Regions from separate parts of the Shewanella sp. NFH-SH190041 genome, predicted to be linked through region 3. Evidence: predicted binding sites of a transcription regulator. Region 3 holds the regulator's gene; each other region holds the start of a gene.

Region 1 (3,213 bases), 570 kb from region 3:
AAAAGCAGATAACATCGCTCTTAAAATAATGCGCATGTCCTGACATAGTCATGCCATTCAAAAAAGAGTTCAATACGATGGCTTCACATAGGCCCTGCTATCTAAGCATATTGCCCCTAACGCCCCATAAACCATAGTAAAAACGGTAAAGTGCTTTATGGAGCATAAATCTTCACTGAATGGGTAAAAGTAACAATGCAAGGATTATAAATTAATCAATAAAACAATGGGATAAAGTGAGATTGCGAGATAATGTGGCCCAAAAACACCGATAATATCAGCCTGATAACCTTATAGTGCCAAATCCAATTGCATCCCTTGTTCTTCCCCTTGACCTGGCGTATCGGCCAAACCAACAGATATACCGACTAACCGGATCCCGCGCCCATCAGCCCGCTGCATTGCTTGGGATAATAACGTCTGAAACAGACTGACCGATAACATATCGCTACGCTGCTCTATGGTCGTTTGTTTAAAATCATCAAATTTAAGTTTAACCACCTGCTTATGAATTTGTCGCCCGGAGGCTCCCTTCGCCATCCGCGCCGATAATTCTGGGATCAATTTGTCCATTACCCTGCCAGCCTGAGCCAAGGTACTGATATCTTGCGCCAAAGTTGTTTCTACCCCAACCGATTTTCTGATCCGGTCAGGACTGACGCTTCTAGGATCAACCCCATGGGCACGTTGCCACAACAGCTCACCAAACTTACCAAAACGGTTAAGTAGCATAATACGGTCTACCTGTTGGACATCCTCACAATTATGTAAGCCCATAGCTGCCAGTTTTTCCCCGGTAACCCGCCCAACCCCAGGAATTTTGCCAAGCGGCAAGGTTTTTACAAACTGCGCTACGGCATCAGGGGGGATCACATACTGACCATTGGGTTTATTCAGATCGGAAGCGACCTTGGCCAAAAATTTTACTGGCGCAATCCCAGCAGAAGCAGTCAACCCTGTTTCTGCCAGAATATCAGCCCGGATGGCAGCCGCAATCCGGGTTGCGGATCCTTGGTGAAACTGACATTGAGTCACATCAAGATAAGCCTCATCCAGTGATAATGGCTCAATCAGCGAGGTGTAGCGTTGAAAAATAGCCCTGATTTGGGCAGAAACCTGCTTATAGACATCCATACGCCCCGGTACCAAAATTAAATCCGGACAGAGACGTAATGCATAGGCGGAGGCCATGGCACTGCGCACACCAAAACGGCGCGCTTCATAATTACAAGTACTGATTACGCCGCGCCGCTCCCGCCGCCCACCAACCGCTAGCGGCTTACCCCATAAATCAGGGTTATCGCGCATTTCCACTGCGGCGTAATAACAGTCCATATCGACGTGAATAATCTTTTGCACAGTGCCTCCTACTGGCAAAAGATACTGTATAAAAAAACAGTTATCAAGCAGTATTAAAAGCCATCACGGCACCAGTGACTACCCCATCTGCGACTGCAAGACTATCCCATCTTCGACTGCAAATAGTTACCCAAGCCAATTTTTTCAATCAGCCCTAACTGTTTTTCCAGCCAGTACATATGATCAGCCTCAGTCTCCTCCAACAAGACCTGCAATATTTCACGGGTTTGATAATCACCTTTGCTCTCACACAAAGCGATCACTTCGCGTAAATCATCAGCCACTTTATATTCATACTGCAGATCGTTATGTAACATTTCCTGAGGATTGGAGCCAATGGATAAGGGAGCCCGACTGGCAACATCCGGCTTACCTTCCAAAAATAGAATACGCTCAATGAGCTTAGATGCATGCATACGCTCGTCATCAGATTCATGGTTTATCCGTTCAAATAGCGCATTTAATCCCCAATCGTCATACATTCTGGCATGTACAAAATACTGATCCATTGCTGAAAGCTCATTTGTCAGTAGCCGGTTCAGGGCGGCAATAATTTCACTGTTACCTTTCATCGTTCAGCTCCTATATCTGCCGCTGCAGATAATTTTCTATCCCTGTCATCTCTATCAGCTCGAATTGAGCTTCCAGCCAATCAAGATGCGCCTCTTCATCTTCCAATAAATCATTCAGTAAATCCCGACTGACATAATCCTGCATCGATTCACAGTGCTGAATAGCCTCTTTAAGCACGACTATCTGCTGCGTTATTTGGGATTTATCACAACCAAGCATTTCCGCCGGATGTTCACCAATATGAATTTTGTCCAATTGCTGCAAATTAGGCAGCCCTTCAAGAAACAGCACCCGTTCAATCAGCTTATCTGCATGCTTCATATCCTGAATCGATTTTTTATATTCAGCACTATTGAGCTGCTCAAAACCCCAATTTCGAAACATTCTGGCATGGAGAAAATACTGGTTAATGGCGGTCAGCTCACAGGTGAGTATCTGATTGAGCTGACCAATAACACTGGGATGCCCTTTCATGGTGATATCCTTATTATTAACGTAAATGCAACATTAACACTTTAGCCATAAGTGATGCGCATATCAACTTTGCGTTATTTTTCAATATCTTGAATAATAATAACGCTTATCATTTCATTTATTGTTCAGATTAAAATCATTCAACAAGTTGCTGAATTCACCCCAATAAAAAAAGCCGCCCAAATGGGCGGCAAGGCTGCTGAGTCGATATTGATTTAACAGTCAGTAATCCGAATTAAAAAAGTTCTATATCATCATCGAAGTGTGCATTGGCTAATTCGCCCTGTTCCAGTAAATCACAGTAAAAAGCCACCTGTGCCCGGCCATGTTCTTTCACATAATATAAAGCGCGATCTGCCTGTACTAATAAATCAGAAGGGTTCTCTGCCCCGGAAGCATTCACCCCCCCCATAGAACAGGTCACCTGCCATAATTTATCATTCTTAATCCCTGCAATCGCCTGCTGAAAGCCTTGTAAAACCGCCCTTGCCTCAGCTTTGGTTCGCGGCGACATCAATACCACAAATTCATCGCCGCCGAAGCGGAACAGTAAATCTGACTCATCAAAGATCTCCGCCATGGTATTGGCCACCAGCAACAGAATTTCATCCCCATAGAGATGGCCAAAGGTGTCATTGATTTTTTTAAACTTATCAACATCAAAGATCACCAACCAAAAATACCCAGGTTCCGAATGCCCATTATCGGCCAATTGCACAGTGCCAGACTCCTGCTCCATCGCTGTCGCAACCTGAGAATAGAAAGCCTTTTTATTTAATAGTCCGGTCAGGCTATCCGTTTCACTGT
Region 2 (3,213 bases), 710 kb from region 3:
CACCTGCACCGAAAGTCGCTACTAAACAGCCACTACAAACAGTGGCCACCGATGTCGCTAAAGATACGGGTAAAGATTTAGTAACCGGCGATAACACCTTGGCAGAATTGGAACATGAATCCAGCCCATTGGATAAATGTGATGCTCCTGATGCTCGTCATGCCAAACAGGTTATTTCCAGCCAGACCGCATTTTTAATTACTGATGCACTAAAAAGTGTCATTTGGGGTGGTGGAGACTGGAGTCATAATACGGGGTGGAATGGGACCGCATGGCGGGCAGCCCGTGTGGTGAAACGTCACGATATTGCGGGTAAAACAGGTACGACTAACGAATCCAGAGATACTTGGTTTAGTGGATTTAACCCTAATCTGGAAACCACGGTCTGGGTAGGTTTTGATGATCACAGTCGTGAGCTTGGTCGTACAACCTGGCGCAGTAATGGGTCTCAAGAGCAGATATCGGGCGCAGAAGCGGGTGCTAAAACCGCAGGACCGGCTTGGAACGAGTTTATGAAAGATGCCCTAGCTGGCACGCCAGAAGTACCCGCGACGCCACCGGAAGGCATTGTCTCTGTCAGAATTGACCGGGATACCGGCAAGTTGACCCATAAAACAGACTATACCACCCGGTTTGAATACTTTATCAATGGCACGCAACCAAAAGAGTACGCCACTGATGAACAACCGGACTCGGATCTGTTTAATGACACGCCCACCACGGACGATCTGTTCCAATAACTGAGTCAACACAACGGGCCCGGCCGCCTCTCTAGCGGCCGGGCCACTACAACAGAAAATAACGTACCCCACTCATAAGAGCACTTTTAAAAATGATGATAACCTTACTTGCCATAATCGGTGGTTTCGTGATCCTGACTGTCGGGGCCGAAGCCCTAGTCAGAGGCGCCAGCGCTATAGCACTGAAACTGGGGATCACACCTCTGGTCATTGGTCTGACTATTGTGGCATTTGGCACCAGTGCCCCAGAATTAGCCGTCAGTGTCAAATCGGCACTGGCAGGCAACTCAGGTATCGCCCTTGGCAATGTGATCGGCTCCAATATTGCGAATATCGGTCTTATCCTGGCATTAACAGCACTGATTCGCCCGATTAAAGTACAGTCCCAAATGGTCAAACGGGATATCCCGATTATGATCATTGCTAGCCTAGTGTTCTGGGGGTTATTACTCGATGGTGAACTCAGCCTCTGGGATGGGCTGCTGCTGCTCAGCGCTCTGACCGCTTATCTGGTATTTAGCTACATCAGCGCAAAAAATACGCCGGAAGAGCTGGATATCGATACCCGGCCACAACATCCAGCGTTATCAGCAGGGTTAATTATTCTTGGCATAACCATGCTGATCGGTGGTGGCGTGTTATTTGTTGATGGCGCAGTCGATCTCGCCAAGGCATTTGGTGTCAGTGAAGTGGTTATCGGCCTGACCATAGTGGCAATTGGTACCAGTATGCCAGAATTAGTCACCTCAGTTGTTGCAGCGCTAAAAGGTCAAAGTGATATTGCTATTGGCAATGTGGTGGGCTCTAACCTGTTTAATATTCTGGGGATTTTAGGCATTACTGCTGTGGTACAACCGGTATCTTCTGGTGGGCTGCAAAATTTTGACTTTATTGTAATGCTGGTATTAGCGGCCGTGCTACTGCCCTTTGCTTGGACAGGCCTACGCATTGGTCGCCGTGAAGGTCTGGTATTGCTAATTGTCTATTTAGGCTATATCAGTTTCCTCGTAGCAAACGCTACGGTATAACGCTTAGCGCGTGCAGTCGGTCTATTTCCGGCTGCACATTGCTGCTAACCACCTCGTATTTCTGTCTTCATCTCCAATCTCTATTCAACAACTTATTTTATCCTGTAGGTTTGCAATACCATCTCTGTTATGCTCAAAAAGCAAGCATAACCTCATGAGTAGCCCTTCCCTTTTTAACCCGGGATTGTCTTGCAACCGTTCTCTGATAATATATGTATAAATTCACAGTAATCGAGTGCTAAGGCATTGCAGCGACTGGATCTTACTCCTATAACAGATCTGAAAGGCGTAGCCGCAAAAATGGCGGAGCGGCTAGCCAAACTGGGGATACACAGTGTCCAGGATCTGTTGTTTCACCTACCACTGCGTTACGAGGATAGAACCCGTATTCTGCCCATCGCGGCCTTGATCCCCGGCACTCACGCCAGTATTGAAGCTGAAATCATGGCCAGCCAAGTCATTCATGGCCGCAAACGTATGCTGACTTGCAAAGTCAGAGACGCCTCAGGTCCGCTAACGCTAAGATTTTTTAACTTCTCTATGGCGCAACGCAATGGGTTACAAAATGGCCTGACTATCCGGGCCTATGGGGAGATCCGCACAGGCCAACAGCACTTGGAAATTATCCATCCCGATTACAAAATTATTCAGCCCGGAGAACCCGCAGGACTCACCGAGACCCTGACGCCAATCTACCCAACCACCGAAGGGTTAAAGCAAGCTAGTTGGCTAAAACTGACCAGTCAAGCATTGGTGCTACTCAATGACGATAATCTGCAAGAACTACTGCCTGAATCTCTACAACCTGGGCAAATGAAACTGGCCGATGCCATCCGGCTATTGCATCGCCCGCCAGCAGATGTGTCACTGTTTGAACTGGAGCAGGGGCAACATCCAGCACAGCAACGCCTGGTGCAAGAAGAGTTACTGGCCCATAACCTATCGATGCTAAAACTACGCCAGCGCAGTAACCGGGATAAAGCCGTTCCGCTCCGTCATAGCGGGCAACTCCTCAATCCGTTTCTGGCTGCATTGCCATTTCAACCGACTGGCGCCCAACAACGCGTCGTAAGTGAAATCAGCAGTGATATTGCCAAGCACGCCCCGATGATGCGGCTGGTACAGGGAGATGTGGGCTCCGGCAAAACCTTAGTCGCAGCAATGGCCGCACTACAAGCCATTGAAAGTGGTTATCAAGTAGCAATGATGGCACCAACCGAATTGCTGGCCGAGCAGCATGCGACTAACTTTGCCCGCTGGTTTGAGCCTTTAGGACTCAAAATTGGTTGGCTGGCCGGCAAACTAAAAGGCAAGGCCCGCACTCAGGCATTGGCTGATATCGCCAGCGGTGACGCCCATATGGTGATCGGCACCCATGCCATTTTTCAAGAGCAGGTAGAGTTTTATAATCTGGCGCTAATCATTATTGATGAACAGCACAGATT
Region 3 (3,213 bases):
GGTACAGCGCCTTTAGATTTGCGATGTTTAATCATGGCATAGAACATCAGTCCAAATACCACGATACCGATAACACAGCAGATATAGAGGATGATCATGTGAAGGTCGTAGACCTGTTGACTGATTTCAGTCACACCCTTGGTCATATTCAGTGGCAATTCAGATGCCATTACGGGAGAACTTAACCCCGCTATCAAATACAGCAAATGCTTCAAAAGACATCTCCTCTGTCAATTGCAAATGCAACTACAAAGAAGAGCCACACAGTAATACTATGCTCTATGCAAACTCTTCAGTTCCCACAAAAAGCAACGATGACTGCAAGTGTATTGATGTGATTAACACAGTCTGACTGACATCAAACGGCACACTTATCGCTGGTGTTCATTATCGATTTATATGTCCAAGTGTCTGATTTTAGACGATGCAAAACAAATGCGGCTAAAAATGCAACACCATGAAGTTACATTACTTGCTGTTTAAAGTTTGATCAAGGTCAAGAATTATCTTTGATATAGCGGGTACAGCCCCGAAAGTTGGGGCTGATAAATAAATCAACTAATGTACAGCGGGTAAGTTAGTGGCCGGTAATAAAGGTAAACAGTAGTTATTTTCTACTTCTTCGTGTTTGTGAACACTTACATTTTCAATCAGCCATCCTGTTGCTCGAGCACTCTTAGCCACAAGCTGGAGTCGGCGGTTATCTCTGTCATCCAAAGGTGTCGACCAAGTGACTACAGCACTGGACGTACCACTGGTCAGGGCTTTTTCCATGGCCCATAACGCCTCAACTTCGTCTCTTGCACGCACCAGTAACACCCGGTCCATACGCACTTCGGCATTGGCAAGAACCTGTTTGTAGCCAATATTGGGCGCATTAATCAGCACAATCCAACGCCCCTGCTGGCTGAGTTGTGCCAGTACAGCTGCGTGAGCCCGCAGTTCATTAAGGCCATGATCCCTGGATTTTAATGTGTGAATCACTTCTGCTGGTGTTTTGCTGAAAGCCGGGTTTTTCCATAGCCCCGGATGCCTAGGCGCTACGCCCAATACTTTTTTCATAGCCAGTCCCCGTTGCGGATTACCCCAACAGCCAGACCTTCGATGGTTAAATGCTGATAGCGCAGATCCACTTTAATAGGTGCGTAATTTTCATTTTCTGCATGGAGGTAGACGAGTTCACCTTGTTTTTCGAAGCGTTTTACCGTGACATCATCTTCAACGCGAGCAACAACAACTTGGCCATTTCTGGCTTCTTGCATTTTGTGCACTGCCAGCAAATCACCTTCCAGAATACCGATATTCTTCATGCTGTCGCCCCGTACCCGAAGCAGAAAATCTGCTGATGGTCGGAACATTGCGGGATCGACTTGGTAATACTGTTCGACATGTTCTTGGGCCAGGATAGGTTCCCCGGCAGCAACTTGGCCGATTAATGGCAAACCTGCATCGTCATCATTACTACTTTCTTCCTGGATTAGGCGGATACCACGGGACGTGCCGGGCATAATTTCAATACAGCCTTTTCTGGCCAGGGCTTTGAGGTGTTCTTCTGCGGCATTGGCACTTTTAAAGCCTAATCTGGCAGCAATTTCAGCCCGGGTTGGCGGCATGCCAGTATCCTGGATATTTCGTTTAATCAGCTCAAGAATTTCTGCTTGGCGTGGCGTCAGCGGTCTCATGTTGTTCCCTGTCTTTTCATACAGTAACTGTTAGTATATACAGTATTTTAACCAGTGCAAGTATTAACCAATAGGGCAGATTTTGGCAGTAATAGCGCAAGGTGTTGTATGTCTGATATTCTATGCCGCAATTCGATGTGAAGCAGATTGCTATAAATAATGTCAAAACATGACTCTTTGGGGTTTAAGGCCCTGCGATGGATTCAGAAAAAGCTGGTACACACCATTACGGTACCGCAGGATCCGTTCGCTGATCTTAATTTGGATGCCAATCGGCCCATGGTGTATGTCCTAAAAACGGAATCGTTAAGTGACATCAATGTATTAAGAGAAACCTGTCTTAAGTTGGGTTTGCCTTCCCCAGATGAACCGTTATTACTGAAGGGGCAGCAAGTGCCGCGTCTGGTCTGTTTAGAAGGGGCGCAGCCCTTGTTTGGACAGCGTTGCGGCGATGAAGAGTTCCTTCAATCATTTACCCGCCTGTTAACTATGCATCAGCAGGATGAAGAGTTAGATGTACAGTTGGTGCCTGTCAGTCTGTTTTGGGGGCGTACACCAGGTAAAGATGATGACACCATGAAAGCCGCGGTGTTGGAGCGTGAAGATCCTAGTTGGTTGCGTAAAAGTTTGATGATCTTGTTCCTGGGTCGACATAACTTTATCCAGTTCTCTAATGCGGTTTCTCTGCGTTATATGGCCGATGAACACGGCACAGATCATTCCATCGCCCACAAATTGGCCCGAGTAGCTCGGGTGCATTTCCGTCGGCAGCGTAAGGTGATGACAGGGCCTGCCCTGCCAAACCGTCAGGCGTTATTCCACTCCTTACTTAATTCGGACTCAGTGAAACGGGCGATAGCAGAAGAAGCTATTAGTAAAAAGATCCCGGAAAGCGAAGCCCGTGATAAGGCCATGGAGTATATGGATGAGATTGCAGCAGATTATTCTGACAGTCTGATCCGGATCGCTGAGCGGTTATTGACCTGGCTATGGAACAAGTTATATAGCGGCATCAATATTAAAGGTGCTGAGCAGATCCGCCAATTACACCATGATGGCCATGAAATTGTGTATGTGCCTTGCCACCGCAGCCATATGGATTATTTGTTGCTGTCTTACATTCTTTATTTCCAAGGAATGGTGCCACCGCATATTGCCGCCGGGATCAACCTGAATTTCTGGCCCGCAGGGCCGCTGTTCCGTCGGGGCGGTGCATTCTTTATCCGTCGCAGTTTTAACGGTAATAAACTTTACACTGCGGTGTTCCGCGAGTATCTGGATCAACTGTTCGCTAAAGGTTATTCGGTGGAATATTTCACTGAAGGTGGCCGTTCCCGCACAGGTCGTTTACTGGTACCCAAAACCGGTATGTTGGCCATGACAGTAAACAGCGTACTGCGTGGTATTGAGCGCCCGGTAACCTTGGTGCCAGTTTATCTGGGGTATGACCATGTTATGGAAGTGGCTACGTACCATAAGGAATTGAGCGGTAAGAAGAAAAAGAAAGAGTCCGTTTGGCAAGTATTTGGCG
Region 4 (3,213 bases), 1.3 Mb from region 3:
GGTGACGCGCAGTGTAACCAACGTTGTCCAAATCGTTATGCTTACCGCCGGCACGAACACAGCGCTGTGCTGTGGTGGCTCGGCTATAGCTGCGCTTGTCAAATCCCAGAAATACATCTTTAAACTGGTTCATACCCGCATTGGTAAACAGCAAGGTAGGATCATTACCAGGAACCAGTGAACTGCTGTCCACGACCTGATGACCATTTCTGGCGAAAAACGACAAAAAGGCGCTTCTCAGCTCTGCAGTGGTTTTGTACATGAAATCTTCCTGAATGGATATCTTTGAATAATGCAAACGGGCAAGTCTACACACTTACCCACAATTGCCCAGCATTATAAGCAGACTGGCCAAAGACGACCAGCTTTGATTGACGAATCGCTATTTAGGAAGGATAGAATGCAGCAAACGACAAAAGGCTGCAGCAATTTTAGCGGTTAATTCTCATCGAAAGGATCATAATCCAGTGCATAAGCTACCTGATCATAGCTAAAACCCTGGCTCATCATATAGCGGATACGTTTGGCTTTTTCTTTATGGTCTGAGGTCTTGGGAAGCTGATACTTACGCAACGCTTTTTCTCGAGCCAGCTCAAACCAATCACAATCACTGGCATCCAGAACCTGTGCAATCAGATCCCGTGCCAGCCCTTTTTGCATAAATGCCTGACGGATCCGCACAGGGCCATGCCCTTTAGCGATGTGGGAACGCAGCAACAAACCGGCAAAACGCTCATCATCCAGATAGCCCATTTCTTGGCAATAATTGACGGCCAAGATACAGTCTTCGACACTGAATCCTTTCAGCTGCAGTTTACCGGTTAATTCTGCAATTGAATGATCACGCCGCGCTAATATTGTCAGCGCGGCCTGTTTTACTGCTTGGCTCAGAATACTTCACCTGTTTCCAGATCAATGTTTTCATCACCTGAAGCCGGAGCTGCAGTCGCTGACGTTAGCAGCTTAGCACGCAGCTGTTGATCGATTTCTGCTGCAATCTGTGGGTTTTCAACCAGGTATTTACCTGCATTAGCTCGACCCTGACCAATCTTGTCACCTTTGTAGCTATACCAGGCACCAGATTTTTCTACCAGCTTATGGGCTACACCCAAGTCAACCAATTCACCGGTACGGTTAATGCCTTGCCCATACAGGATCTGGAATTCAGCTTGCTTAAATGGTGCAGCAATTTTGTTTTTAACTACTTTCACCCGAGTTTCGTTACCCACAACCTCATCACCATCTTTGATGGCTCCGGTGCGACGAATATCTAAACGGACAGAAGCATAGAATTTCAGTGCATTACCACCAGTTGTAGTCTCAGGGTTACCAAACATCACCCCAATCTTCATACGGATTTGGTTAATGAAGATACACATACAGTTGGATTGCTTCAGGTTACCAGTCAATTTGCGCATCGCCTGAGACAACATCCGCGCCTGTAGACCCATGTGAGAATCACCCATTTCGCCTTCAATTTCAGCTTTCGGGGTCAGTGCAGCGACAGAGTCAACAACAATTACATCTACAGCACCACTGCGAGCCAATGCATCACAAATCTCTAACGCTTGCTCACCAGTATCAGGCTGAGAACACAGCAGATTATCAATATCTACACCTAATTTTTTGGCATAAATAGGATCCAACGCATGCTCAGCATCGATAAACGCACAAGTCTTACCTTGACGTTGTGCTGCGGCAATCAATTCTAATGTCAGCGTGGTTTTACCGGATGACTCAGGACCATAGATTTCGGTAATCCGTCCCAGAGGTAAACCACCAGCACCCAATGCAACGTCCAGAGACAGCGAGCCGGTCGAAATCGTTTCGACATCCATTGTGCGGTTATCACCCAGCTTCATGATAGAACCTTTACCAAACTGCTTTTCAATCTGGCCAAGTACAGCTGACAGTGCTTTCTGTTTGTTTTCGTTCATTAACAAATCCTTTAGTCGCCTAAATGGTTTTAACTCACCACAATGGAGGTGTATCTGTATTGTCTTTATGTCATTTTCACTGCTTTAGAGTCTATGGCCGACAGGTGTCATGCTCATCCTTAGCAAGCCATCATACCGATAGATCACAGCAGTGAACCTGACCTAGTATACTGTACAATCATACAGTATCAAGTACTGTATAGAAATTTTTTACCACCATGGGTTTTTGCTAAAAACAGCAGATTTTTCCCCCACCCCATCACATCCAAGATGATTATTGTTAAGATTGCCACCAAAGAAATGATTGCGGCTCAGCCGAGCCATAACAAAGGCAATACAGCTTCAATGACGGCAACAATTGACACTTCCGAACTGGAAAAACATACCCCTATGATGCGTCAGTATCTGACCATGAAAGCACAGCACCCAGATATGCTGTTGTTTTACCGAATGGGAGACTTTTACGAACTTTTCTATGACGATGCTAAACGGGCCTCTGAAATGTTGGGTATTTCCCTCACTGCACGGGGGAAAAGTGGTGGCGATCCTATTCCTATGGCGGGTATTCCCTACCATGCAGTAGAAGGCTACCTGGCTAAATTAGTGCAGATTGGTCAATCTGTTGCCATTTGTGAACAAATTGGCGATCCCGCCACCAGCAAGGGGCCTGTCGAGCGTAAAGTTGTTCGTATTGTGACACCCGGAACCTTAACCGATGAAGCGCTCCTGCAGGAACATCAAGACAACCTGTTAGCCGCTGTGTATGAATATAAACAGCATTACGGTTATGCCACACTGGATGTCGCATCCGGTCGATTTGTCATTATTGAACTGGGTAGTATCGAAGCGTTAGAAGCTGAACTGCAGCGTACTAACCCAGCAGAGCTGCTATACAGTGAAGACTTCGGCCAAATGCAGCTCATCAATCACTTCAAAGGTAAGCGTCGACGGCCAGAATGGGAATTTGACTACGATACCTGTGTCCGCTTATTGCTAGAGCAATTTGGTACCCGAGATCTCCGGGGTTTTGGTATTGCAGATGCCAGATTATCTCTACAAGCGGCTGGTTGCTTAATGCAGTATGTCAAAGATACCCAACGCACCGCGCTGCCCCATATCAATGCCATCACTCGATTTAGTCAAAGTGACAGTATTATTCTTGATGCTGCAACCCGGCGGAATTTGGAGCTAACCACCAATTTGAGTGGTGGTCGAGAAAATACGCTGGCCTCGGTATTGGATGCCACTGCAACACCTATGGGTAGCCGTATGCTAC

The links. Region 3 encodes LexA, which represses DNA repair genes until DNA is damaged. Its sites were predicted from a motif close to TACTGTATNNNNATACAGTA; they were not measured.
Region 1: the regulator LexA is predicted to act here: its motif matches at 1,382-1,401, upstream of dinB (DNA polymerase IV).
Region 2: the regulator LexA is predicted to act here: its motif matches at 1,979-1,998, upstream of recG (ATP-dependent DNA helicase RecG).
Region 4: the regulator LexA is predicted to act here: its motif matches at 2,106-2,125, upstream of recA (recombinase RecA).

What each region holds. Positions count from the first base shown of each region.
Region 1 is NZ_AP026070.1:941,241-944,453, reverse strand. Features, by position in the region: gene NFHSH190041_RS04220 (hypothetical protein) at 1-29, shown strand, start outside; gene dinB (DNA polymerase IV) at 292-1,359, opposite strand; gene bfr (bacterioferritin) at 1,461-1,931, opposite strand; gene bfr (bacterioferritin) at 1,942-2,406, opposite strand; gene NFHSH190041_RS04200 (GGDEF domain-containing protein) at 2,642-3,213, opposite strand, start outside.
Region 2 is NZ_AP026070.1:3,980,128-3,983,340, forward strand. Features, by position in the region: gene NFHSH190041_RS17725 (penicillin-binding protein 1A) at 1-740, shown strand, start outside; gene NFHSH190041_RS17730 (calcium/sodium antiporter) at 836-1,768, shown strand; gene recG (ATP-dependent DNA helicase RecG) at 2,015-3,213, shown strand, end outside.
Region 3 is NZ_AP026070.1:370,404-373,616, forward strand. Features, by position in the region: partial or broken gene coxB (cytochrome c oxidase subunit II) at 1-215, opposite strand, end outside; gene NFHSH190041_RS01715 (cell division inhibitor SulA) at 559-1,062, opposite strand; gene lexA (transcriptional repressor LexA) at 1,059-1,682, opposite strand; gene plsB (glycerol-3-phosphate 1-O-acyltransferase PlsB) at 1,842-3,213, shown strand, end outside.
Region 4 is NZ_AP026070.1:3,346,362-3,349,574, forward strand. Features, by position in the region: gene alaS (alanine--tRNA ligase) at 1-262, opposite strand, end outside; gene NFHSH190041_RS14910 (regulatory protein RecX) at 439-864, opposite strand; gene recA (recombinase RecA) at 888-1,937, opposite strand; gene mutS (DNA mismatch repair protein MutS) at 2,283-3,213, shown strand, end outside.